4 regions of the Nocardioides sp. QY071 genome follow, and region 2 is predicted to be linked to each of the others. Evidence: riboswitches for the same ligand, from Rfam matches in the RefSeq annotation. Region 2 holds a riboswitch; each other region holds the start of a gene.
The links. Region 2 has a riboswitch for cobalamin ahead of QI633_RS26490 (ABC transporter substrate-binding protein). Riboswitches for the same ligand answer to the same signal wherever they lie in the genome.

Region 1 (5,898 bases), 1.6 Mb from region 2:
CGGACCGTGCTCGACTCGGCGCTGCTGCACGAGCTGATCGGCGGACACGACCCGCTCGACTCGACGTCGGTCGACGTCCCCGTCGGTTCGTACGTCGAGGCGGCGCGCGCCGGAGCGACGGGCGACCTCGCCGGCCTGCGCGTCGGCGTGATCAAGGAGCTGGCCGGCGACGGCTGGCAGCCCGGCGTCATGCAGCGCTTCGCCGAGACCGTCGACCTGCTCAAGGAGCTGGGCGCCGAGGTCACCGAGGTGTCCTGCCCGACCTTCGTGCACGCGATGGCGACCTACTACCTCATCCTCCCGGCCGAGTGCTCCTCCAACCTCGCCAAGTTCGACGCCATGCGCTACGGCCTGCGCGTCGTCCCCGACGGCGACCCGAGCGCCGAGGCGGTCATGAAGGCGACCCGCGACGCCGGCTTCGGCGACGAGGTCAAGCGCCGGATCATGATCGGCACCTACGCGCTGTCCAGCGGCTACTGCGACGCCTACTACGGCCAGGCGCAGAAGGTCCGCACGCTCATCTCGCGCGACTTCGCGGCCGCCTTCGAGAACGTCGACGTGCTGGTCTCGCCGACCTCGCCGACCACGGCCTTCCCGCTGGGCGACAAGCTCGACGACCCGCTGGCGATGTACCTGCAGGACCTCGCCACGATCCCGGCCAACCTGGCCGGCGTACCCGGCATCTCGGTGCCCGCCGGCCTCGCCGACGAGGACGGCCTGCCGGTCGGCTTCCAGGTGCTGGCGCCGGCGCTCGCCGACGACCGGCTCTACCGCGTCGGCGCTGCCGTCGAGGCGGCCCTGACCTCCCGCTGGGGCGGTCCGATCCTCGCGCAGAACGGAGCGCTCTGATGGAGACCCTGGTCCCCTTCGACGAGGTCATCGCGAAGTACGACCCCGCCCTCGGCCTCGAGGTGCACGTCGAGCTCAACACCAACACGAAGATGTTCTGCGGCTGCCCCGCGGTCTTCGGCGGCGAGCCCAACACCCAGGTCTGCCCGACCTGCCTGGGCCTGCCCGGCGCGATGCCGGTCGTCAACGCCAAGGCCGTCGAGTCGGCGATCCGGATCGGCCTGGCCCTGAACTGCTCGATCGCCGAGTGGTGCCGGTTCGCGCGGAAGAACTACTTCTACCCGGACATGCCGAAGAACTTCCAGACCTCCCAGTACGACGAGCCGATCGCCTTCGACGGCTGGCTCGACGTCGAGGTCGAGGGCGAGACCTACCGGGTCGAGATCGAGCGCGCCCACATGGAGGAGGACACCGGCAAGTCCACCCACGTCGGTGGCGCCACCGGCCGGATCCACGGTGCGGACTACTCGCTGGTCGACTACAACCGCGCCGGCATCCCCCTCATCGAGATCGTCACCCGCCCGATCCTGGTGCCGGCCGAGAAGGCGCCGGCCGTGGCCCGCGCGTACGTCGGCCAGCTCCGCGACCTGATCCTGGCCCTCGGCGTCTCCGACGCCCGGATGGACCAGGGCTCGATCCGCGCCGACGTGAACCTCTCGCTCGCGCTGAAGGGTGCCGACAAGCTGGGGACGCGCTCGGAGACGAAGAACGTCAACTCGTTGCGCTCGGTCGAGCGTGCGGTCCGCTTCGAGATGTCGCGGCACGCCGGCATCCTCGATGCCGGGGGCGCCGTACTGCAGGAGACGCGGCACTTCCACGAGGACACCGGTACGACGTCGTCGGGTCGCGAGAAGTCCGACGCCGAGGACTACCGCTACTTCCCCGAGCCCGACCTGGTGCCCGTGGCGCCGTCGCGCGAGTGGGTCGAGGAGCTGCGTGGCACGCTGCCCGAGAACCCGACCCAGAAGCGGGCCCGGCTGCAGGAGGAGTACGGGTTCTCCGACCTCGAGATGCGCGACGTGTGGGCCGCCGGCGCGCTGCCCCTGATCGAGGCGACCGTCGCCGAGGGCACCGCCCCTCAGTCGGCACGCAAGTGGTGGGTCGCCGAGCTGCTGCGCCGCGCCAACGACGCCGGCGTCGAGCTGGCCGAGGTCGGCGTCACGCCGAAGCAGGTCGCCGAGGTGCAGGCGCTGGTCGACGCCAAGACGATCAACGACAAGCTGGCCCGTCAGGTCTTCGACGGCCTGATCGCCAGTGAGGGCACCGCCGCGGAGGTCATCGAGAAGCGCGGCCTCGCGCTCGTGTCCGACGACGGCCCGCTGATCGCCGCCATCGACGAGGCGCTGGCCGCCCAGCCCGACATCGCCGAGAAGATCCGGGGCGGCAACCATGCCGCGGCCGGTGCGGTCATCGGCGCGGTCATGAAGGCGACCCGCGGTCAGGCCGACGCCGCCCGGGTGCGTGAGCTGATCCTCGAGAAGCTCGCCTGAGGACGGTTGTGCGCCAAGTGTGACACCGGGCTCCCGGTGTCACACTTGGCGCATGCCCACCGTCCGCCCGCGCCACGCGATCACCGAGACCGATGCGGTCGCGGCTGCGCTCGAGGCTGCTGCGCGGAGGTGGCCCGAGGATCGTGACCGTCCCGCCCGACTCCTTGCCCATCTCGTCGAGATCGGTTTCCACACGATCGAGATCGAGCTGGAGGTCGAGACGGAGAAGCGCAGGGCAGCGATCCGAAAGTTCGCTGGTTCGTTCACCGGCCTGTTCGGCCCCGGTTATCTCGACGAGGTGCGTGAGGGCTGGCCCGAGTGATCGCACTCGACGCGAGTGTCCTGATCGCGGCACTCGATGTCCGCGACGCTCACCATGCGGCAGCAGCCGCCTTGCCGGAGACTCACGCCGACAGGCCATTCGTGATCGGGCCTGTGAACCGGGCCGAGATCCTGATCAGCCCCACCAGGGCCGGGTAGCTCGAGGAGTTCGTGGGTGCCCTCACAGCGATGGGAGTCGTGGAGCCCTCGTTCCCGGCGGACGCCTCGATGCGGTTGGCTGGGCTACGGGTGGCGACCGGGCTGCGGATCCCCGACTGCTGCGTCCTCCTGACGGCCCAGTAGTCGGGCGCGGCGGTCGCGAGCTTCGACGGCCGGCTGCGATCCGCTGCCCGCGACCTCGGTCTCGCCCTCCTTCCCGATGACGAGGACCCCGGCGTCGAGGTCTAGACTCGGGCGACACACAAGAACACGCCCGTGGTGGGGGAAGCCGGTCGAATCCCGGCGCTGACCCGCAACCGTGGACCGCCCCCGCGAGATCAGTCGGGGGAGCGGTGAGCCGGAGCACCCGTCATGGCGCGTCCTGACACAACGCTGTCGCGGAGAGCAGCGGGTCAGCGGCACAGGACTTCCTGGGCCCGCCCGTCGGCTGCAGCGGGAAGGCACCACATGTCCACCTCCATGTTCGTACGCCGGGCGGTTGCGGCCGTCGCCGGCGGTGCCGTCGTCGCGGGCGGCCTGATGGCGGTCGCGCCCGCTCCGGCCGCGCACGCCGACGCCGTCGCCCAGAGCGCCGCGGCCACCTGGCTCGCCGGTGAGCTCGACGCCGACGGCCTGCTCCACGGCGACGTCGCCAAGACCATCGACTACGCGCTCGCGCTCGACGAGATCGGCGGTCACCAGGCCACGCTCGACACGATCAAGGCGGGGATCGACGCCAAGGTCGACGCGTACGCCGTCGGCGGCGTCAGCATCGCGCAGGCGAACCTCTTCTACCGGGCGGTCGACGTCGACCCGGCCACGAAGGCGGGCAACCTGGTGACCAAGCTCGAGGCCGCAGTCGACAACACCACTGGAAAGCTCGACGAGGCATTTCCGGGCGCGTGGTCGCAGGGCCTCGCTGTGCGGGCGCTGGACGCGGCCGGCAGCAGCGAGCTCGCCAAGGCGACCGACTCGCTCATCGACGACTTCGAGTGCGCGTCCGGCGGCTGGGGCTATTACGTCGGGCCGGACTGCTTCGCCGACCCCGACGACACCGCCGACATGCTCTTCGCGCTCCTGCCGCTGAAGGGCGAGAGCGTCAAGATCGACAACGCGATCGCGCGGGGTGTGACCTGGCTGAAGTCCGCGCAGAAGGCCGATGGTGGGTTCGACAACTTCGGGGAGAACGCCAGCTCCACCGGCCTCGCCGGACACGCCCTGCTGCTGGCCGGTGCGACCACCGAGGGCGAGCGTGCCGCTGTGTGGCTGCGCCGCCACCAGGTGGCCGGCACCACCTGCGACGTCCTGCTGAAGACCGAGGCCGGCGCCGTCGGGACGACCGACGAGGTGATCAAGGAGGGCCGGGACCTCGGCGTCGACCCCGCCACCGCCGGCTTCGACTGGTACCTCGCCACCGCGCAGTCGATCGTCGCGCTCCAGGCGGCTCCTGCGGCCTCCGGTCCGCTGGCCGTGACGACGAAGTTCGTCCACGTCGCCAGCACCGCGAGCCTCCAGGTCGCGGGTCTCGCGCCCGGTGAGAACGGCTGTGTGACCGTGGCGGGCGCCTCCACCCGGGTCCAGGGTGGCGCGACCACGAGCGCCCCGTTCGTCGTCCCGGCCGGCGTCGCGTCATACCCCGTCACCGTCACTGCCCTCGGCCGCAGCACCACTGCCACGGTGGCGGCCCTCGACGCCAAGAAGCTCAAGGTCAAGGTCGCCGCGAAGCTCAAGGCGAAGAAGAAGGCCGTCATCATGGTCAAGGGCCTTGCCGCCGGTGAGACCGTGACCGTCAAGATCGGCAAGAAGAAGGCCACCGGCACCGCCAACGCCAAGGGCGTCGCCAAGGTCAAGATCAAGGTCAAGAAGAAGGGCAAGGCCAAGGTCAAGGTGGTCGGCGCGTTCCCCGACCGCAAGGGCAAGGCCACCACCCGGGTCGTCTGATGACCTTCCGCAGCACAGTGCGCACGGCGGCCGCGGCGATCCTCGTCGCGGCTGCTGTCGTGCTGCTCCCGCAGGCGACCGCCTCGGCCACCGCCTGCGGCGGGAGCACCGGCATCACCGTGGTCGTCGACTCCAACCAGCTCGGCGCTGGGATCAGCGCCGGTTGCGACGCCGACGGTGGCACGGCCGCCAACAACTTCGCCGACGCCGGCTACACGCTGGAGTACAGCCAGGCGGCCGGCATGAGCGGCTTCGTCTGCAAGATCAACAGCAAGCCGTCCAACGGCGACTGCACGGAGACCGACGCCTACTGGAGCCTGTGGTGGTCCGACGGAAAGTCGGGCACCTGGACGTACGCAGCCCGCGGTGTGGCCAGTCTGCGGGTCCCTGACGGCGGATACGTCGCCTTCGCGTGGCACCAGGGCAGCGGCCAGGCCGCACCGCCCGACGTCGCACCGACCCCGCGGGTCCAGGAGGCGAAGCCGACGCCCACGCCGAGCCCGACCAAGGCAGCGACGCCGAAGCCCACCAAGAAGGCCACGCCCAAGCCGAGCGCCACGCCGTCGGCCAGCACGACCTCGGCGACCCCGACTGCTAGCGCCACCCCGAGCGCGACGGACACCACGAGCGCCACGGCGACGCCGACCGAGGCGACCACCTCGGCCGCGCCGCCGGAGCCGAGCCAGACAACGACCACCGGGCTGCCGTCGATCGACGAGATCACCGACGGTCCCGAGGCGACGTCCGCGGACACCGACAGCAAGGACGGCGGCGGGTTCCCGGCATGGCTGGGGATCGGGCTGGTCGTGGTGGTGCTGGGGGCGGCGGGCGCCGTACCCCTGGTCCGCCGACTCAAGGCCTGAGCGGTCATGGGTGCAGGGCGGCTGGCGCGGGATCTCCACCCCGTCGCGTGGTGGGTCTGGGCGGTGGGGCTCGCCGTGGCCGCCTCCTGCACGACCAACCCGTGGCTGCTGCTCGTCCTGCTCGGCGTGATCACGCTGGTCGTCCTCAGCTGCCGCTCCGACCAGCCGTGGGCGCGCTCGTTCCGGCTCTACGTCTGGCTCGGGGTGATCGTGGTCGCGGTGCGGATCCTGTTCCGGGTGCTGCTCGGCGGTGACGTGCCGGGCCACGTCCTGTT
Region 2 (5,898 bases):
ACAACCTCGGCGGCTGGCTCACCACCGTCGTCGGCCGGATCGCGCTCAACACCCTGCGCTCCCGCGCGACCCGTCGCGAGGACTCCCTCGAGGAGCGGGTCGAGCGGTTGCCCGATCCCGTCGTGACGCCGTACGACGGCGCGCTGCCCGAGGAGCAGGCCCTGCTCGCCGACTCGGTCGGGCTGGCGCTGCTGGTGGTGCTCGACCAGCTGGCCCCGGCGGAGCGGATCGCGTTCGTGCTCCACGACCTGTTCGGCGTCCCGTTCGAGGAGATCGCGCCGATCGTCGAGCGCACCCCCGCAGCGACCCGCCAGCTCGCCAGCCGCGCTCGGCGCCGGGTCCGCGGCACCGACACCGTCCGCCCGGACAGCCCGTCGCGCCAGCGCGAGGTGGTCGACGCGTTCTTCGCCGCGGCACACGCCGGCGACTTCGAGCGGCTGCTCGGCATCCTCGCCCCCGATGCGGTGCTGCACTCCGACCTGGGTGCACTGCGCGGCGGCGTCGTGACCTACGAGGGCGCCGAGACGATCGCCCGCAACGCCCTCATGTTCGCCCACCCCGACCGGTTCGTGCACCCGGTGCTCGTCAACGGGCGAGCGGGCGTCGTCATCACGCTGCACGACGAGCTGTTCAGCGTCATGGCGTTCACCGTGGCCGAGGGCCGGATCGTCGGCGTCGACACCTGGACCGACCCCGACGTGCTTGCTCAGGTCACGGCACCCTGACGCGGGCCGCCCGCGGGTCGTGCCAGACCACGTGCAGCCGGCCCGAGTGGTCGTGGCGCGCGACGGTGGTCTCGACGCCGTACACGTCGCGGACCAGCTCCGCGGTCAGTACGTCGGCCGGCGGCCCCGCGGCCACCACCCGGCCCTCGCGCAGCACGATCAGACGGTCACAGAACGCCGCGGCCAGGTCGAGGTCGTGCAGGGCTGCGATGGTCGTCAGGCCGAGCGCCCGGACGGTGGCGAGCAGGTCGATCTGGTGGGCCAGGTCGAGGTGGTTGGTCGGCTCGTCGAGGACGAGCAGGTCGGGTCGCTGGGTGAGGGCCCGCGCCAGCTGGACCCGCTGCCGCTCGCCGCCGGAGAGCGTGGACCAGGTGCGCTCGGCCAGGTGCGCCACCCCACCGAGCCGCATCGCCGCCGCGATCTCGGCTGCGCCCTCGTCGCGTGCCGCCGGCCACCGGCCGCGGTGCGGGATCCGGCCCAGCTCGACCACCTGACGGGCGGTGAGTGGCAGCGTCGTCGAGGCGTGCTGTTCGAGGAAGGCGATCCGCCGGGCACGGGAGCGGGCCGGCATCCGGTGGACGTCCTCGCCGGCGAGCTCGACCGTGCCGCCGCCTGGTCGGCGCAGGCCGGCCAGCACGTGCAGCAGCGAGGTCTTCCCCGATCCGTTGGGTCCGAGCAGACCCGTCACGGTGCCCTCGGGGCAGTCGAGGTCGACGTCGTGGACGATCGTCCGGCCGGCGACACCCCAGGTCAGGTCCTCGGCGCGCAGGCTCACTGCGACCTCGACTCCCGGCGCAGCAGGTAGGCGAACAGTGGTGCGCCGAGGACCGCCGTCACCACGCCGATCGGGATCTCCTGGCCGTCGAGCAGTGAGCGGGCCGCGGTGTCTGCCCAGATCAGGAGCACGGCACCCGCGAGCGCGCTGAGCGGCAGCAGCCGGCGGTGCAGCGGCCCCACGACCAGCCGTACGACGTGCGGGACGACCAGTCCCACGAAGCCGATCGCACCCGTGTGGGCCACCAGGCAGGCGGTCAGCAGCGCGGTACCGACCATCAGCAGCCAGCGCGCGCGCCGCACCGAGACACCCAGCGACGATGCCGCGGCGTCGCCGAACGCGAAGGCGTCCAGGTCCGAGGAGCAAGCGAGGATCGCGACCAGCGCGAGGACGGCGACCACGAGCAGGAGGGTCGCGCTCTGCCAGCGGACGCCGGCGAGTGAGCCCATCGTCCAGGCGAGCACGCGGCGGGCGGAGTCGTGGTCGCCGCTGACCATCACGACGAAGGACGTGTACGCCGCGCAGATCTGCCCGATCGCGACACCGGCCAGCACGGTGCGTGGGGGCGGCAGGTCGCCCGTGCGGCCGGTCGCCAGCACGAGCACCAGCGCCAGTGCCAGCAGGGCGCCGACGAAGGCGCCGGCGCCGAGCGCGGCACCTCCTGCCAGTCCGGCCACGCTCACGCCGAGCACGATCACGCTGACCGCGCCGACCGTCGCGCCGCCGGAGATGCCCAGCAGGTACGGGTCGGCCAGGTCGTTGCGGGTCAGTGACTGGAGCACCGCGCCGGCGATCGCGAGCCCGGCCCCGGTGGCGGCGGCGCCGACGACCCGGGGCAGGCGCAGCTGCCACACGATCCGGTCATCGATCACCGTCACGCCGTCCACCGGGAGCCCCAGCCGAGCGAGCACGACGTCGACGACGTCGCCGGATGGGACGTGGACCGAGCCGATGCCGACGGCGACGACGACGGACACCGCGAGCAGCGCGGCCAGCGCGGTGCCCACCACGAGGCCGGCGCCCGGCCGGCTCCGCGCGGGACGGACCGGCCGCAGCATCAGCCGAGCTCGGCGAGCTGCGTGCCGACCGACACCGCACCGTCGGCGAGCCGGACGCCGGGCGTGGTCTCGGAGAAGGGCAGCACGACGTACGCCTCCGCCTGGACGGCCCGCAGGCTCTTGAGCACCGGGTCCTTCTCGAGCAGCGCGATCTTCTCCTCGGCGCTCGACCAGCCCGCGTCGGCCACCACGATCACGTCGGGGTCGGCCGCGACGACCTCCTCCCAGCTGACGTCGGCCCAGCCGCCCTCGACGTCGGCGAAGACGTTGGTCGCGCCGACGGCATCGAGGATCAGCTGTGGGCCGCCGTCGCCGGTGCCGGCGAACGCCGTCTTGTCGCCGGAGTCGTACCAGAACACGTCCAGGCCGGCGCCCGGCTTCGTCGCGGCCAGCTCGTCGAGCTGTCCCTGCTGCTCCCTCTCGAGGGCGGCGGCCCGCTCGGGAACGCCGAAGACGTCGGCGACCGTCTCGATCTCGTCCCAGACCGAGTCGAACGAGACGTCGGCGCTCGGCCGGTTCTCGCCGCAGCCGAACAGGGACAGGAAGGAGCCGATCCCGAGGTCCGCGAGCTCGTCCTGCGTCCCGGCCGACTCGGCGGCGAACGCGCTGGCGTAGGAGCCGTAGACGAAGTCGGGCTTCGCGGCGAGCAGCGTCTCGTGGTCGGGGTACTCCTTCGACAGCACCGGCACCGCGTCGTACGTCTCCTGCCACTTCTCCGGCACCGCGTCGTCGAGGTACGCCGTCCCCACCATCCGGTCGGACAGGTCGAGCGCCAGCATCACCTCGGTGGCGCCCTGGTTCATGGTGACCGCGCGCTCGGGCGGCGCGGCGACGGTGGCAGTGAAGCCGCAACCGCTCGCCTCGACGGGGAAGCCGGCGGCGGTGGCGATCCTCTCCCGTGCCTCGGGGGCGCCGGCACAGGCGGTGATGAGCAGGGGGAGTGCGGCGAGGGCAGCCAGGAAGCGGGTACGACGGAACGTCACGGTCACTCTTTCGGTCCGAGGCTCTTGCGCGAAGCCTGTGTGGGTGGGTGACGCGGACCCTGGAGGATCCACGGCCAGCAGGTCTTCGGACTCGGGATCGACCGGACGGAGCGCCTTCCCAGCAACGCCGGCCGAGTGTCTGCCGTGCGTCGCCAGTGGCGTGCTGCCCCGCCCGTCACCCTCACCGCTGCGCGTCAGTCCCGGACTTCCACCGGGTTCCCTGACTCACGATGCTCGTGAGCACGACTGGCAGGGCGGACGCTAGCACGGGCGCTCCCGGCCGCTCCGGGGGTTCTGGACGGACGCGGGGCGCCCCCACCTCGTGCCCGCCCGGGCGAGTGGTGGGGGACGCCCCGCAGGGGTAGCAAGTCCCGGTCCGATTGTTGCAAATAACTTGCAATAGCGAAAGGCTTGCGACATGTCCGTCTATGCGCTGCCCGACCTGCCCTACGACTACGCCGCCCTGGAGCCCTACATCTCGGGCGAGATCATGGAGCTGCACCACGGCAAGCACCACAACGCCTACGTCACCGGCATCAACACCGCCGTCGAGCAGCTCGCGGAGGCACGCGAGCAGGAGTCCTTCGGCAGCCTCTCGACGCTCGAGAAGAACCTGGCGTTCCACCTCGGCGGCCACGTCAACCACTCCGTGTTCTGGCCCAACATGTCACCCGACGGCGGCGACAAGCCGACCGGCGAGCTGGCGCAGGCGATCGAGGAGCACTTCGGTGGCTTCGACAGGTTCCGCGCCCACTTCCAGGCCAACGCGCTGGGCGTCCAGGGCTCCGGCTGGTCGGTCCTCACTTGGGACACGCTGGCCCAGCGGCCCTACATCATCCAGCACTTCGACCACCAGGGGAACGTGCCGATCTGCATGGTCCCGCTGCTCATGCTCGACATGTGGGAGCACACCTACTACCTGCAGTACCGCAACGACAAGGCCACCTTCGTCCAGCAGTGGTGGAACATCGTCAACTGGGCCGACGTGCAGCGCCGCTTCGAGGCCGCGGTCGCCCAGACCCCCGGACTGATCGCCTGATGCGGGCTGAGGGACGCCGGGGCCCACCGACCAACGGAGGGGGCGGCGCCGACCGCGGTCCGGTTCGAGGTGCTGGTGCGGCGGGCGACGTACGGCAGGTGAACCCGCCGGAATGGACATCCGACGCCTGGTGTTCCATGACTCCGTGACAGCCACCTCCGCCGACGCCGCCCAGGACAGCCGCCTCCAGCGCCTGCTCGTCGTCCTCGGGATCGTGGTCCTCGCGTTCAACCTGCGTCCGGCCGCGTCCAGCGTCGGCCCGCTGCTCGAGGAGATCCGGGCCGGCGTCCCACTCGGCAGCACGGAGGCCGGGATCCTCACCACGCTGCCGGTGATCTGCTTCGCCGTGGTCGGCGGGGCCGCACCGAGGCTGGCGTCCTGGATCGGGCTGCACCGGGTCGCCCTGATCGGCCTGCTGCTGCTCACCGGGTGCCTGTGGGCCCGCGGGCACGTCCACCAGGGCTGGCTGTTCCTCGTCCTCTCCTTCACCGCGCTCGCCGGCGCCGCCACCGCCAACGTCCTGATGCCGTCGCTGGTGAAGCTGCACTTCCCCGCCCGCGTCGGGCAGGTCACGGCGGTCTACACGACGTCGATGGCGGTCGGGCTCACGGCGTCGTCGGCGCTCAGCGTGCCGATCGCGTCCGGCAGCGGTGACCAGGTCGACTACACCCGTGGCCTGGTCGCGTGGTCGGTGACGGCGGGGATCGCGGTGCTGCCGTGGATCGGGCTGATCCGGCACGACCTCCACGAGGGGCGTCGTACCCGCTCGCTCGGGGTCGGCGCCATCGCCCGCACCCGGCTCGGGTGGGCGATGGCGGGCGCGTTCGGCCTGCAGTCGCTGCAGGCGTACGCGATCTTCGGCTGGTTCGCGCAGATGTGCCGCGACGCCGGCTACTCCGCGGAGGCGTCCGGGATCCTGCTCGGCGTCGTGACCGGTGCCAGCATCCCGCTCTCGCTGCTCATCCCGATCCTCGCCGGCCGGATGCGCGACCAGCGCTGGCTGCTGACCGCCCTGATCGCCTGCTACCCGGTCGGGTACCTCGGCTTCCTCGCCGACCCGCGACCCCTCGGCTGGCTGTGGGCGCTCGCGATCGGCTGCGGCACCAGCACCTTCCCGCTGGTGCTGACCATGATCGGGCTGCGTGCCCGGACTCCCGAGGGCACCGCCGCACTGTCCGGCTTCACCCAGTCCACCGGCTACCTGATGGCCGCCGCCGGCCCGTTCGGCGTCGGCGCCCTGCACGCCGCGACGGGGACCTGGACTCCGTCGGTGCTCCTGCTGCTCGGCCTGTGCGTGCCGCTCTACCTGTGCGGGCTC
Region 3 (5,898 bases), 2.1 Mb from region 2:
TCCGGCGTGACGTGCTGCGGCCCCATCCCGAACCCGACGATCCTGACCCTCATCGGTCCTCGAGGTCCCCTTCGACCTCGAGGTACGCCGCCTGCAGCGCGGCCAGCACCTCGGGATCGGGCGACTCCCACAGGCCGCGGTCCTTCGCCTCGTGCAGCCGCTCGACGATGCTGCGCAGCGCCCACGGGTTCGACCTGCGCAGGAACTCCTGGTTGGTCTCGTCCAACACATACGACTGGGCCAGCGACTCGTACATCCAGTCGTGCACCACCCCGGCGGTCGCGTCGAAGCCGAAGAGGTAGTCGACGGTCGCGGCCAGCTCGAAGGCGCCCTTGTAGCCGTGCCGCTGCATCGCGCCGATCCAGCGCGGGTTCACCACGCGCGCACGGAAGACCCGGTTGGTCTCCTCCTGCAGCGTTCGGGTGCGGACGGCGTCCGGCGTGGTCGAGTCTCCGACGTACGCCTTGGGCGCGGTTCCGGTCAGCGCGCGGATCGTGGCGACCATGCCGCCGTGGTACTGGAAGTAGTCGTCGCTGTCGGCGATGTCGTGCTCGCGGGTGTCGATGTTCTTGGCCGCGACCTTGATCCGCCGGTAGTTGGCGCGCATGTCGTCGGAGGCGGGTACGCCGTCCAGGTCGCGGCCGTAGGCGAAGCCTCCCCACGCCGTGTAGACCTCGGCGAGGTCCCCGTCGTCGCGCCACGAGCCGGACTCGACCGCCTGCAGGATGCCGGCGCCGTAGGACCCCGGCTTGGAGCCGAAGATCCGCGTCGTCGCCCGCCGCTCGTCACCGTGCTCGGCGAGGTCGGCCTGGGCGTGCGAGCGCACGAAGTTCCGGTCCAGCGGCTCGTCGAGCTCGGCCACCATGCGGACCGCGTCGTCGAGCATCGCCACGACGTGCGGGAAGGCGTCGCGGAAGAATCCGGAGATCCGCACGGTCACGTCGATCCGTGGCCGGCCCAGCTCCTCGAGCGGCATCACGCTCAGCGTGTGCACCCGCTTGGACGCCTCGTCCCACTCCGGGCGTACGCCGAGCAGCGCGAGCACCTCGGCCACGTCGTCGCCGGACGTGCGCATCGCCGACGTCCCCCACACCGAGAGGCCCACCGACTCCGGATAGGCGCCCTCTTCCGACAGGTAGCGCTCGACCAGCGACTCGGCCATCGCCTGCCCGGTCTGCCACGCGAGGCGGGACGGGACCGCCCGCGGGTCGACGGTGTAGAAGTTGCGTCCGGTCGGCAGTACGTTGACCAGGCCGCGCAGCGGCGAGCCCGACGGACCGGCCGGCACGAAGCCACCGGCCAGTGCGTGCAGCGTGTGGTCGAGCTCGTCGGTGGTCCGCCCGAGCCGCGGGACGACCTCGGTGGCGGCGAACGCCAGCACCCGTCGTACGTCGGCCGAGGGGTGCAGGTCATCGACGTGCCCCGCGTCCCAGCCCGACTTCTCCATCGCCTCGACCAGCGCCCGCGCCTCGGCCTCGACCCGGTCGACCTCCACCGTCGGCGCGTCAGGGGCCAGGCCGAGCGCGGCCCGCAGCCCCGGCACCGCCTGCGCCTGGCCGCCCCACACCTGCGCGGCACGCAAGATCGCGAGCACCAGGTTGACCCGCGCCTCGCCTTCCGGCGCCTGGCCCAGGACGTGCAGCCCGTCGCGGATCTGGACGTCCTTGATCTCGCACAGCCAGCCGTCGACGTGGAGCAGGAAGTCGTCGAAGTCGTCGTCCTCCGGGCGGTCCTCCAGCCCGAGGTCGCGGTGCAGCTCGGCGGCCCGCATCAAGGCCCAGATCTCGCCGCGGATGGCGGCCAGCTTGGCCGGGTCCATCGCGGAGATCTTGTCGTACTCCTCGAGCAGGCCCTCGAGACGCGCGATGTCGCCGTACGCCTCGGCGCGGGCCATCGGCGGCACCAGGTGGTCGATGATCGTCGCGTGCGCGCGGCGCTTGGCCTGCGCGCCCTCGCCGGGATCGTTGACCAGGAACGGGTAGATCAGCGGCGTGCTGCCGATCGCCGCGTCGGTCGCGCAGGACGCCGACAGGGCGGCGTTCTTGCCCGGCAGCCACTCCATCGAGCCGTGCTTGCCGAGGTGCACGACGGCATGCGCGCCGAAGCCGTGCTGCACCCAGCGGTACGCCGCCAGGTAGTGGTGCGACGGCGCCAGGTCGGGGTCGTGGTAGATCGCGACCGGGTTCTCCCCGAAGCCGCGGGGCGGCTGGATCATCAGCACGACGTTGCCGGCCCGCAGGGTGGCGAGCACGATCTCGTCGCTGTCGTTGACGAACAGCCGTCCCGGCGCGGGCCCCCACGCCTCGACCATCGCCTCGCGCAGGTCCTCGGGCAGGTCGGCCGTCCACGCGGCGTACTCCTCGGCGGAGACCCGCACGTGCGCGTCGGTCAGCTGCACCGACGTCAGCCACTCCTCGTCCTGCCCGCCGGCGGCGATCAGTGCGTGGATCAAGGTGTCGCCGGCGACCGTGTCGTCGTCGAGGTCCAGCACGCCGAACCCGTCGCCGACGTCGTAGCCCGCGTCGCGGAGCCGGCGCAGCATCCGCACCGCGGAGACCGGGGTGTCGAGGCCGACGGCGTTGCCGATCCGCGAGTGCTTGGTCGGGTAGGCGCTCAGCATGAGCGCGATCCGCTTGTCCCGGTTGGGGATCCGCCGCAGCCGCGCGTAGTTCACCGCCAGCCCGGCGACACGCGCCGCCCGCTCCGGGTCGGCGACGTACGACGGCAGCCCGGCGGGATCACGGGGGTCGATCTCCTTGAACGAGAACGGCGCGGTGCTGATCCGCCCGTCGAACTCGGGGATCGCGACCTGGTTGGCGTAGTCGAGCGGGGTGACACCGTCGTCCGACTCCTCCCACTCCGCGCGGCTGCTCGTCAGGCACAGTCCCTGCAGGACCGGGATGTCGAGCGCGGCGATCCGCTCCACGTCCCAGGTCTCGTCCTCCCCGCCCGCACTCACCGTGGCCGGCGTGGAGCCGCCCGCCGCCAGCACCGTGACCACCAGTGCGTCGAGGTCGCGGAGCGCGGTGAACAGCTCGTCGGGAGCGGCCCGGAGCGAGCCGGCGAAGATCGGCACCCCGACCGCGTCACCGGTCGCGTCGATGGCGTCACACAGCGCGTGCACGAACGCGGTGTTCCCGCTCGCCTGGTGCGCCCGGTAGAAGAGCACCCCCACCTTCGCCGACCCCGAGCTCGACGGCGTGTCGAGACGCTCCCGCTCCACGATCCCCCACGCCGGGATCACCTCGGGAGCGTCGAAGCCCTCACCGGTCAGCAGCACCGTGTCGGACAGGAAGCGGTGCAGCTCGGTGAGGTTCCGCGGCCCGCCCTCGGCCAGGTAGCGGTGCGCCTCCGCGGCGATCCCGACCGGCACGGTCGAGGCCTCCATCAGCTCCGCGCTGGGCGTCAGCTCGCCGCCGAGCACCACGAGCGGCCGGCCGGTGCCGCGCAGGGCGGCCAGCTCCGCGTCGTACTGCTGCGGGGAGCCGAGCAGCCGGATGACGACCAGGTCGGCGGCGGACGCCAGGGCGACGAGATCCTCGAGGTCCGAGCGACTCGGGTTGGCCCAGCCGTAGTCGGCGCCGCTGGCCCGCGCGGACAGCAGGTCGGTGTCGGACGTGGACAGCAGTGCGATGCGCGCCATGACGCTCAAGGCCTCCTCGGGGTTCGCGCCCCTCTTCGGTAGGTGTGTCCGCGGCCAGTGTCTGGCTGCCCGCCGCACGAAGGCGTCGGGGTCACAGTGGCGGAACCGCCCCGGTCTCACACCGGGTTCCTGCACCGCGGACCTGTGGGGCATCACCTTACGGTGGACCCGTGACTTCCCCGCAGGCGCCCGGCCTCAACGTGGCCGTGCACGGCCACCCCAACCTGGACACCCTCCTGCTGTGGCACCCCGCCGTCCGCACCGACGCCGACGCGGTCGGCGCCCTGGCGAGCCGGATCGCCACCCGCAGCGGGGTCCGCGTCGTCGTACCGACCTGGGAGGACGGCCGCGACCTGCTCCGCTCGGTCCGCTACGCCCGCCAGTCGGCGGTGCACCCGCCGGACCAGGTCTCCGTCGTCGGGTACGGCGCCGCCGGGATCGCCGCGCTGAGCCTGGCCCAGCACCAGCGACGCCTCGGCATCGGCCTGCGCCGAGTGACCTGCGTCGACGGCGCCCCCGACCTCACCGACCCGATCAGCGGGCAGCCGCTCGCCGCCCCGACCCCGGTCCCGGTGGACACCGCGGTCGACGTCGTCGCCTCGGAGGACCCGGCGTGGGCGCAGGCCACCGTCACCGCGTGGCAGGCCGCCGACTGGGCCGCCACGCTGGTCCCTGCCGATCAGTTCACCTGGCGCATCGCCTGACCCGCCCGCAGGTCGCCCAGCACCCGGCGCGCCGTGGTGATGCCGGACTCGATCGCTCCGTCGACGACGACGCCGTTCCACCCCTTCGCATAGTCGGCGCCGGCGAAGTGCAGGCGCCCCGAGGGCTCGGTGAAGTGGCTCCAGCCGTTGATGAACTGCCCCGACTTCAAGGTGGCCCAGGTCTGCCCCGACCAGGGATCGGCGACCCAGTCGTGGCCGCCGCAGTCGATCACCCTCAGCCCGGCCTCCCACACGTCGACCGCGCGCTGCACCGAGGCGACGTCCTCGATGTCGATGGCCGTGTGGTCGGACCCGAAGCCGACCAGGATCGTGGCGTCCTCCTCGTCGAGGACGTACTCGCTACGCACCAGGGAGATCGGATGCACGCCCGGCGCGCCCGCGATGACCGAGTGCCGGCCGGCGACCTTGATCCAGACCTTGAAGCCGACCGAGTTGGTGCCGTCCGCGACCACCTCCCGCTGCAGGTCCGAGAGGGCCGGTGAGAACTCGATCCGCCCCAGCGCACCGATCGGCGCGGTGACGATGACGGCGTCCGCCTCGTCGACCCGGCCGTCGGCGAGCACGACCCGTGCCCGGTCGGCGTCGTGCCGGACCGAGGCGACGGGCGTCGAGAGGGAGACCGGGCAGCGCAGGTCGGCGGCGATGGCGTCGTACAGCCCGCGCATCCCGTTGCTCAGCTTGAACCGAAGGGTCTGCTCGTCCATCAGTGAGCTGCGGTGGTCGCTCAGTGACGCCCAGTGCTTGGCCATCAGAGGCGACGCGGTAGCGGTCGACCCCTGGTAGCCGGCCGACCAGTACGAGTCGGCGAGGTCGATGTCCTCCTGGCTGAACTCGCCGGTGCGCAGGCAGTCGAGCACGCTGCCCTTGTCCGCGGCGAGGAAGCGTTCGCGCAGGTCGGGGTCGGTGTCGTCCGAGCGCAGCACGAACAGCGGGTCGTGGGGATAGGGGAAGAACTCGCGCGACCCCTCGAAGATCGTGTCCTGCAGGCGCGCCAGCCTCGTGTCGAGCTCGTGCTCGGTCCCGGCGTGGACGACGCCGTCGCTGACCCAGTAGGCCGACTCGACGTCGGGGCTCGGGTGGATCTGCTGGGCGTAGCGGGTGATCTCGGTCCACACGAACGGCTGCATCCAGTGCACCCAGGTCGCTCCCATCTCCAGGGCGTGACCGCCCAGTCGCTCGTCGGTCCAGGCCCGGCCGCCGATCCGGTCGCGGGCCTCGTAGATCCGCACGTCGACGCCGGCCGCCTCCAGCTCGCGGGCGGCGACCAGGCCGGCGAAGCCGGCCCCGACCACGATCACGGACCGGCTCTCGGGTCGTGCGGGTGCAGTGTGGGTGGACATGGTGACTCCTTCGGGAGGGACGGTTCGGTGGTCAGGCGGAGCGGCGCGCGGGACGCCGCCAGCGCCCCACGGCCGTGCCGCCGAGGAAGGTCGCTGCGACGAGGGCGAGGAAGGCGATCGCCAGCACCCTCGACCCGCCGATCAGCGTGGTGAAGTTGGCGATCACGAGCACCGTGATGCCGACCAGTCC
Region 4 (5,898 bases), 2.2 Mb from region 2:
ACAGCGGGTCGCCCTCGGCGAGGAGGACGACATCGCGGCCGGCGTCGAGGTGCGCGGCGAGCCGGGCCTCGCACTCGTCGTAGAAGGCCGCCAGTGCGCCGACGTACCCGCCCGGGTGGTCGGTGGCCCCGGTGGTGACCGGGTAGCGCAGCTCCTCCTCGATCGCCCCCGCCGGGATCACGTCGGCCGCGATCCGGCGGGCGTGCGACTCCTTGCGGACCCCGGCGTGGAAGGCGACGACGGGGGCTGCGCCGATCAGCCGCTCGGCCTTGCGGGTGATCAGCTCGGGGTCGCCGGGGCCGATGCCGACGACGGAGAAGCGTCCGCTCGCCTGGGGCGTCACGGTGGTCACTCCGCCTCCTGGGCCAGTGCGTTGACCGCCGACGACGCCATCGCGGAGCCGCCGCGGCGGCCGCGGACGGTGACGAACGGGATGTCGATGCCGTGCTCGTCGGCGAACGACGCGAGCGCGTCCTTGGACTCGGCGGCGCCGATGAAGCCGACCGGGCAGCCGACGACCGCTGCGGGCCGCGGGCCGCCGGCGAGGACCATCTCGAGCAGGTGGAAGAGCGCGGTGGGGGCGTTGCCGATCGCGACGACCGCGCCGTCGAGGAGCGGCTCCCACAGGGAGACCGCGGCCGCCGTACGCGTCGTCGACCACGCCTTCGCGAGGTCCGGGACCCGCTCGTCGGTGAGGAAGCAGTGCACCGGGTTGTCGGCCGGGAGCCGTCCGGCGGTGATGCCCATGGCGACCATCCGGGCGTCGCACAGGATCGGCGCGCCCGCGTCCAGCGCCGCGCGGGCGGCCTGGACGAGGCGCGGGTGGATGACCAGGTCCTGGACGAGGTCGGTCTGCCCGCTGCCGTGGATCATCCGCACGGCGACCTTCTCGGCCTCGGCCGGGACCCGGGACAGGTCCGACTCGCGGCGGATGGTCGCGAAGGAGTCGACGTAGATCGCCGGTCCGTCAGCGATGTAGTCGTACCGGCGCGGGGGAGCGGTGAGCTCGGTCATCGGTTCTCCTCGGGGATGAGCACGCCGTGCCACGGCGTCACGATCACGGTCGGTGCGGTCCAGGCCGCGATGGTGGTCGGGACCAGCCCGTCGTCGGGTACGGCGAGGTGCCGGCCGCCGGCGACCGGGCCGAGGGGGAGCGGCCCGGTCGCGACGGCGGCGCCCGGCGCGGGCGGAGCCGCGGGGGCGAGGGGAAGGTCGAGCTCGGGGACGTGCCAGGGTGCGTCGGGCCCGGTGCCGCGGGCGGCCAGGAACGCCCTCGCGAGCGCGGCGAGCGCGGTGGGGGCATCGGTCAGCGCGACCACCTCGCCCCACTGCTCGCCCACCCGGAGCTGCGCCGTGCGGTCGTCGAGCGCCACCAGGCCCAGGTCGAGGTGCTTGTCGGCGAGGTCGCCGCGGCCGTCGTCGAGGGTGAACAGGAACCGGCCGGGCAGCCCGGCCAGGTCGGCGTCGGCGAGCAGCAGCGCGTCGAGCGCGGCGAGCACCGGCCGCAGGTCGGCCCGCCCGCCGGCCAGGCCGGTCTGCGGCGAGACCAGCACGTTGCGGACCCGGTCGTGCGTGCGCGAGGGCAGCAGTCCGGTGGCCTCCAGCGCGGCCAGGGCCTCGTCCGCCAGCACCCCGGCGGGGGTCAGGGGCATGGCGCGGACCTGCAGGTTGGCCCGGCCGGTGACGCGGACCCGCCCGTCGCCGTACTGCTCGGCGACCTCGGCCAGCGCCCGCAGCGCGGCGAGCGGCACCCGCCCGCCGGGGACCCGGATCCGCACCAGGCCGCCGTCGTCGGCAGGCCAGGGGTGCACGACGCCCGGACACCGGTCGGGTCGGCTCCGCGCGATCCCAGCTCGAGGCTGCGCCATGGGTGGTCCTTCGAGGCCGGGGCTCCTCGCGATCGCCCCTCATCGACCTCGCGACGGGTGGCCGCAAGGGCCAGCAGGTCTTCGGACTCGGGATCGCCCGGTTCGGAGCGTCTTCCCAGACCCCGGAGGGTCCAGTGACATCAATGCTCCGGCCGTCACCCATACCGCTGCGCGTCAGTCCCGGACTCTCACCGGGTTCCCTTCGCTGGCACCGGCACCATAGCAAGAACCGGTCGGTAGCCTGACCGCCATGCCCTCCCTCAAGGACGTCGTCGACCTGGTCCACGGCTGGTACCCGCCCGCGACCGCCGACAGCTGGGACGCCGTCGGGCTCGTCTACGGCGACCCCGAGCAGCCCGTGAAGAAGGTGCTGCTGGCCGTCGACCCCACCCCGGAGGTCGCGGCGGAGGCCGCGGAGTGGAAGGCGGACCTGCTGCTCGTGCACCACCCGCTCTTCCTCAAGGGCGTCCACGGCGTCGCGGCGACCACGCCCAAGGGCCGGACCCTGCACACGCTGGCGAAGGCCGACTGCGCGCTGCTCACCGCCCACACCAATGCCGACCAGGCCGTCGGCGGCGTGTCCGAGGCGCTCGCCGTCGCGCTCGGCCTCAAGGACCTCAGCCCGATCGTCCCGGCGCCGAGCGAGCCGCTCGACAAGCTCACCGTCTTCGTCCCCGCCGACGCCGCCGCCCCCGTCCGGGCCGCGGTCGCCGAGGCCGGGGCCGGCCGGATCGGCGACTACGACTTCGCCTCCTTCACCAGCGCGCCCGGCGAGGGCCGGTTCCGCCCGCTCGACGGTGCGAACCCCATGATCGGCACCGTCGGCGAGCTGGAGACCGTCGAGGAGGTCCGGATCGAGGTGGTCCTGCCACGGGACCGGCGCGCCGACGTCGTCCGCGCGATGCTGGGCGCACACCCCTACGAGGAGCCGGCGTACGACGTCGTCGAGGTCGCCGACCCGCAGCTGGTCGACGTCGGGACAGGCCGGATCGGCAGCGTCGAGCCGACCACCCTGGCCGGCTTCGCCGAGGCGGTCGCGGCCGCACTGCCGCCCACCGAGCACGGCGTCCGGGTGGCCGGTGACCCCGAGCGCCCGGTACGGCGGGTCGCCGTGTGCGGGGGCGCCGGCGACTTCCTGCTCGACCGGCTCGCGACGTCCGACGCCGACGTCTACGTGACCAGCGACCTGCGCCACCACCCGGCCGCGGAGTTCCTCGAGAAGGGCGGTCCGGCGCTGGTCGACGTGGCCCACTGGGCGGCCGAGTGGACCTGGCTCCCGGTCGTCGACCAGCTGCTCCACGAAGCGCTGGGCGACGCGGTCGAGACCCGGGTGAGTGCGATCTGCACCGATCCTTGGACAATGCACCTGTGAACGCCGATCCCGCCGCCCAGCTCCGCCTGCTCGACCTGCAGGCTCTCGACTCCCAGGTCGACCAGCTGCGCCACCAGCGCAACAACCCGGCCGAGGCCGCGGAGATCAAGGACCTGCTCGGCAAGAGGGTCGACGTCGACGGCCGGCTGCGCGACCAGCGCATCGTCGTCGACGACCTCGCCGTCGCCCAGGCCAAGGCCGATGCCGACGTCGAGCAGGTCAAGGCCCGGCGCACCCGCGACCGTGAGCGGATGGACTCCGGCGCCATCGCCGACGCCAAGGCGCTGGAGCGGATGCAGCACGAGCTCGAGTCGCTGGAGCGCCGGATCTCGACGCTCGAGGACGAGGAGCTCGAGGTGATGGAGCAGCTCGAGGAGGCGCAGTCCGCGCTCGCCGAGCTCACCTCCGCCATCGAGGACCTCGACGGCAGGCTGGGCACCCTGACCACCGCACGCGACGAGAAGGTCGCGGCCCTCGACGCCGAGATCGCGTCGGTGTCGGGCGGGCGCGACGCGATCGTCGCCGAGATCCCCGAGGACCTGCTCGCCCTCTACGAGAAGCTCCGCGCCAACAAGGGCGGCGTCGGCGTCGGGGCGCTGCGCGCCCGCCAGTGCGGCGGCTGCCAGCTGACCCTCGACGCCGGCGAGATCGCCGAGATCCGCGCGACGCCCGCCGAGACCGTGCTGCGCCACGAGGAGTGCCAGCGGATCCTGGTCCGCACGTCCGAGAGCGGCCTGTGACCGCTCGGCCCGGCGAGCGGGTCGTCGTCGAGGCGGACGGCGGGTCCCGCGGCAACCCCGGGCCGGCGGCGTACGGCGCGGTGCTGCGTGACGCCGCGACCGGTGCCGTCCTGGCGGAGGACGCCCGCACGATCGGGGTGGCGACCAACAACGTCGCGGAGTACTCCGGCCTGGTCGCCGGCCTGGCGCTCGCCGTGGAGCACGCGCCGGGGGCGGTCGTCGAGGTGCGGATGGACTCCAAGCTCGTCGTCGAGCAGATGTCGGGGCGCTGGAAGATCAAGCACCCCGACATGGCCGTGCTGGCGGCCGAGGCACGGGAGCTCGCGCCCGCCGGTACGACGTACACCTGGGTCCCGCGCGCCCGCAACGCCCACGCCGACCGGCTCGCCAACGAGGCCCTCGACGGGAAGCGGTCGGGCGTCAGCGTCCCCGGCGACCAGGTCGAGGACGAGCCCGAGTCGGCGATCGAGGAGGCCGAGTCACCGTCCTTCGGTCCCGGCCAGCCGACCACGATCGTGCTCGTGCGCCACGGCGTCACCCCGCACACCACCGGTCGCCGCTTCTCCGGCGGTCTGGGCGGCGACAACCCGCCGCTCTCCGAGGAGGGCCGCGCCCAGGCCGCCGAGGTCGCCGCGTGGCTGACCGAGCTGAAGGACAGCGTCGACGTCGTGGTCGCCTCGCCGGTACGGCGTACCCGCGAGACGGCCGACATCGTCGCCTCTGCGCTGGGGTTGGCGGTGGAGGAGGAGCCGGCCTTCGCCGAGATGGAGTTCGGCGAGTGGGACGGACTGAGCTTCACCGAGGTCGCCGAACGCGACCGCGAGCGGCTGGACGCGTGGTTCGCCGACATGGCGGCCGCGCCGCCGGGCGGCGAGTCGTTCGTCACCGTGCAGGAGCGGGTGCTGGCCGGGCTGGCCCGGCTGCTCGAGACCCACGCCGGGCGGACCGTCGTCCTGGTCAGCCACGTCACACCGATCAAGACCCTCGTCGCGCACGCCCTCGACGCGCCGCTGGAGACGCTGTTCCGGATGGAGCTGGCACCCGCCGCGGTGTCGGTGCTGGCGTTCTACCCCGACCCGCGCACGGGCGAGCAGAAGGGCTCGATGCGGTTCTTCAACGCGCTCGCGCCGGGTCGCCGCACGTTGCGCGACACCGGTCGCTGGTGAGCCTCAGAGCTCGCTGACGACCACGTCGAGCTGGGTGCCGGACTTGCCGGGGGCGCCCACCTCGACCGTCCAGCCCAGGTCCCGCAGCGCGTCGGCGAACCCGGCCGGTGTGCGCGGGTCGGCGCCGTCCTCGAGCAGCGCGCGCACGATCCGGCCCTTGGTGGCCTTGTTGAAGTGGCTGACCACCTTGCGGGCGCCGTTGTGCTCGTGGAGCACCCGCACGGTCGCCACGCGCCTGGCGAGGTCGGGGCCGGGCCGCCAGAAGCCGGCGTACATCCCCGAGCGCAGGTCGACCAGCAGCCCGCGCCCCAGCGCCTCGGTCATCACGGCCGGCAGGGCCTCGCGCCACACCGCGGCCACCGGGCCGAGGCCGGGCAGGGAGGCGTCACCGGAGAGGCGGTACGACGGGATCCGGTCGCCGAGGCGCACCACGCCGAACAGGCTGGACGCGACGGCGAGCCGCGAGGTCGCCCGCCGCTTCGCGCCGGCGGAGAGGGTCGCGACGTCGAGGGCGTCGTACAGGACACCGGTGTAGATCCGGTCCGCCCGGGCCGTCGGCGCGTCCGGCAGGCCGGCGTTGCGCTCGACGAGGTCGGCCTGGCCGGCCGACAGGCCGAGCACCTCGGCCGCCTTGACCGGGTCCTCACGGCACAGCGTGACCAGTGCGTCGAGCACCTCGCGGCGCGCGTCGGTCAGTGCAGGGGAGGACAACGAGGCGAGGTCGAGCGGCCGGCCCCGCCGGGGGACGGCCT

Region 1: it holds a riboswitch for cobalamin, as region 2 does, so the genes downstream of both, QI633_RS07360 (hypothetical protein) here and QI633_RS26490 (ABC transporter substrate-binding protein) in region 2, are expected to answer to the same signal.
Region 3: it holds a riboswitch for cobalamin, as region 2 does, so the genes downstream of both, cobN (cobaltochelatase subunit CobN) here and QI633_RS26490 (ABC transporter substrate-binding protein) in region 2, are expected to answer to the same signal.
Region 4: it holds a riboswitch for cobalamin, as region 2 does, so the genes downstream of both, QI633_RS09930 (nitrite reductase) here and QI633_RS26490 (ABC transporter substrate-binding protein) in region 2, are expected to answer to the same signal.

Annotation. Positions count from the first base shown of each region.
Region 1 covers NZ_CP124681.1:1,540,041-1,545,938, forward strand. Annotated here, with positions in the region: gene gatA (Asp-tRNA(Asn)/Glu-tRNA(Gln) amidotransferase subunit GatA) at 1-849, shown strand, start outside; gene gatB (Asp-tRNA(Asn)/Glu-tRNA(Gln) amidotransferase subunit GatB) at 849-2,339, shown strand; gene QI633_RS07355 (hypothetical protein) at 2,392-2,661, shown strand; cobalamin riboswitch at 3,080-3,209, shown strand; gene QI633_RS07360 (hypothetical protein) at 3,288-4,760, shown strand; gene QI633_RS07365 (hypothetical protein) at 4,760-5,623, shown strand; gene QI633_RS07370 (energy-coupling factor transporter transmembrane component T) at 5,630-5,898, shown strand, end outside.
Region 2 covers NZ_CP124681.1:5,502,819-5,508,716, reverse strand. Annotated here, with positions in the region: gene QI633_RS26505 (sigma-70 family RNA polymerase sigma factor) at 1-725, shown strand, start outside; partial or broken gene QI633_RS26500 (ABC transporter ATP-binding protein) at 747-1,494, opposite strand; gene QI633_RS26495 (iron chelate uptake ABC transporter family permease subunit) at 1,497-2,558, opposite strand; gene QI633_RS26490 (ABC transporter substrate-binding protein) at 2,558-3,547, opposite strand; cobalamin riboswitch at 3,600-3,807, opposite strand; gene QI633_RS26485 (superoxide dismutase) at 3,960-4,580, shown strand; gene QI633_RS26480 (MFS transporter) at 4,726-5,898, shown strand, end outside.
Region 3 covers NZ_CP124681.1:2,041,954-2,047,851, reverse strand. Annotated here, with positions in the region: gene QI633_RS09825 (SAM-dependent methyltransferase) at 1-53, opposite strand, end outside; gene cobN (cobaltochelatase subunit CobN) at 50-3,643, opposite strand; cobalamin riboswitch at 3,678-3,797, opposite strand; gene QI633_RS09815 (hypothetical protein) at 3,814-4,347, shown strand; gene QI633_RS09810 (NAD(P)/FAD-dependent oxidoreductase) at 4,323-5,708, opposite strand; gene QI633_RS09805 (APC family permease) at 5,740-5,898, opposite strand, start outside.
Region 4 covers NZ_CP124681.1:2,065,935-2,071,832, forward strand. Annotated here, with positions in the region: gene cobJ (precorrin-3B C(17)-methyltransferase) at 1-343, opposite strand, end outside; gene QI633_RS09925 (precorrin-8X methylmutase) at 349-1,014, opposite strand; gene QI633_RS09930 (nitrite reductase) at 1,011-1,868, opposite strand; cobalamin riboswitch at 1,923-2,099, opposite strand; gene QI633_RS09935 (Nif3-like dinuclear metal center hexameric protein) at 2,119-3,240, shown strand; gene QI633_RS09940 (C4-type zinc ribbon domain-containing protein) at 3,237-3,980, shown strand; gene QI633_RS09945 (bifunctional RNase H/acid phosphatase) at 3,977-5,146, shown strand; gene yaaA (peroxide stress protein YaaA) at 5,150-5,898, opposite strand, start outside.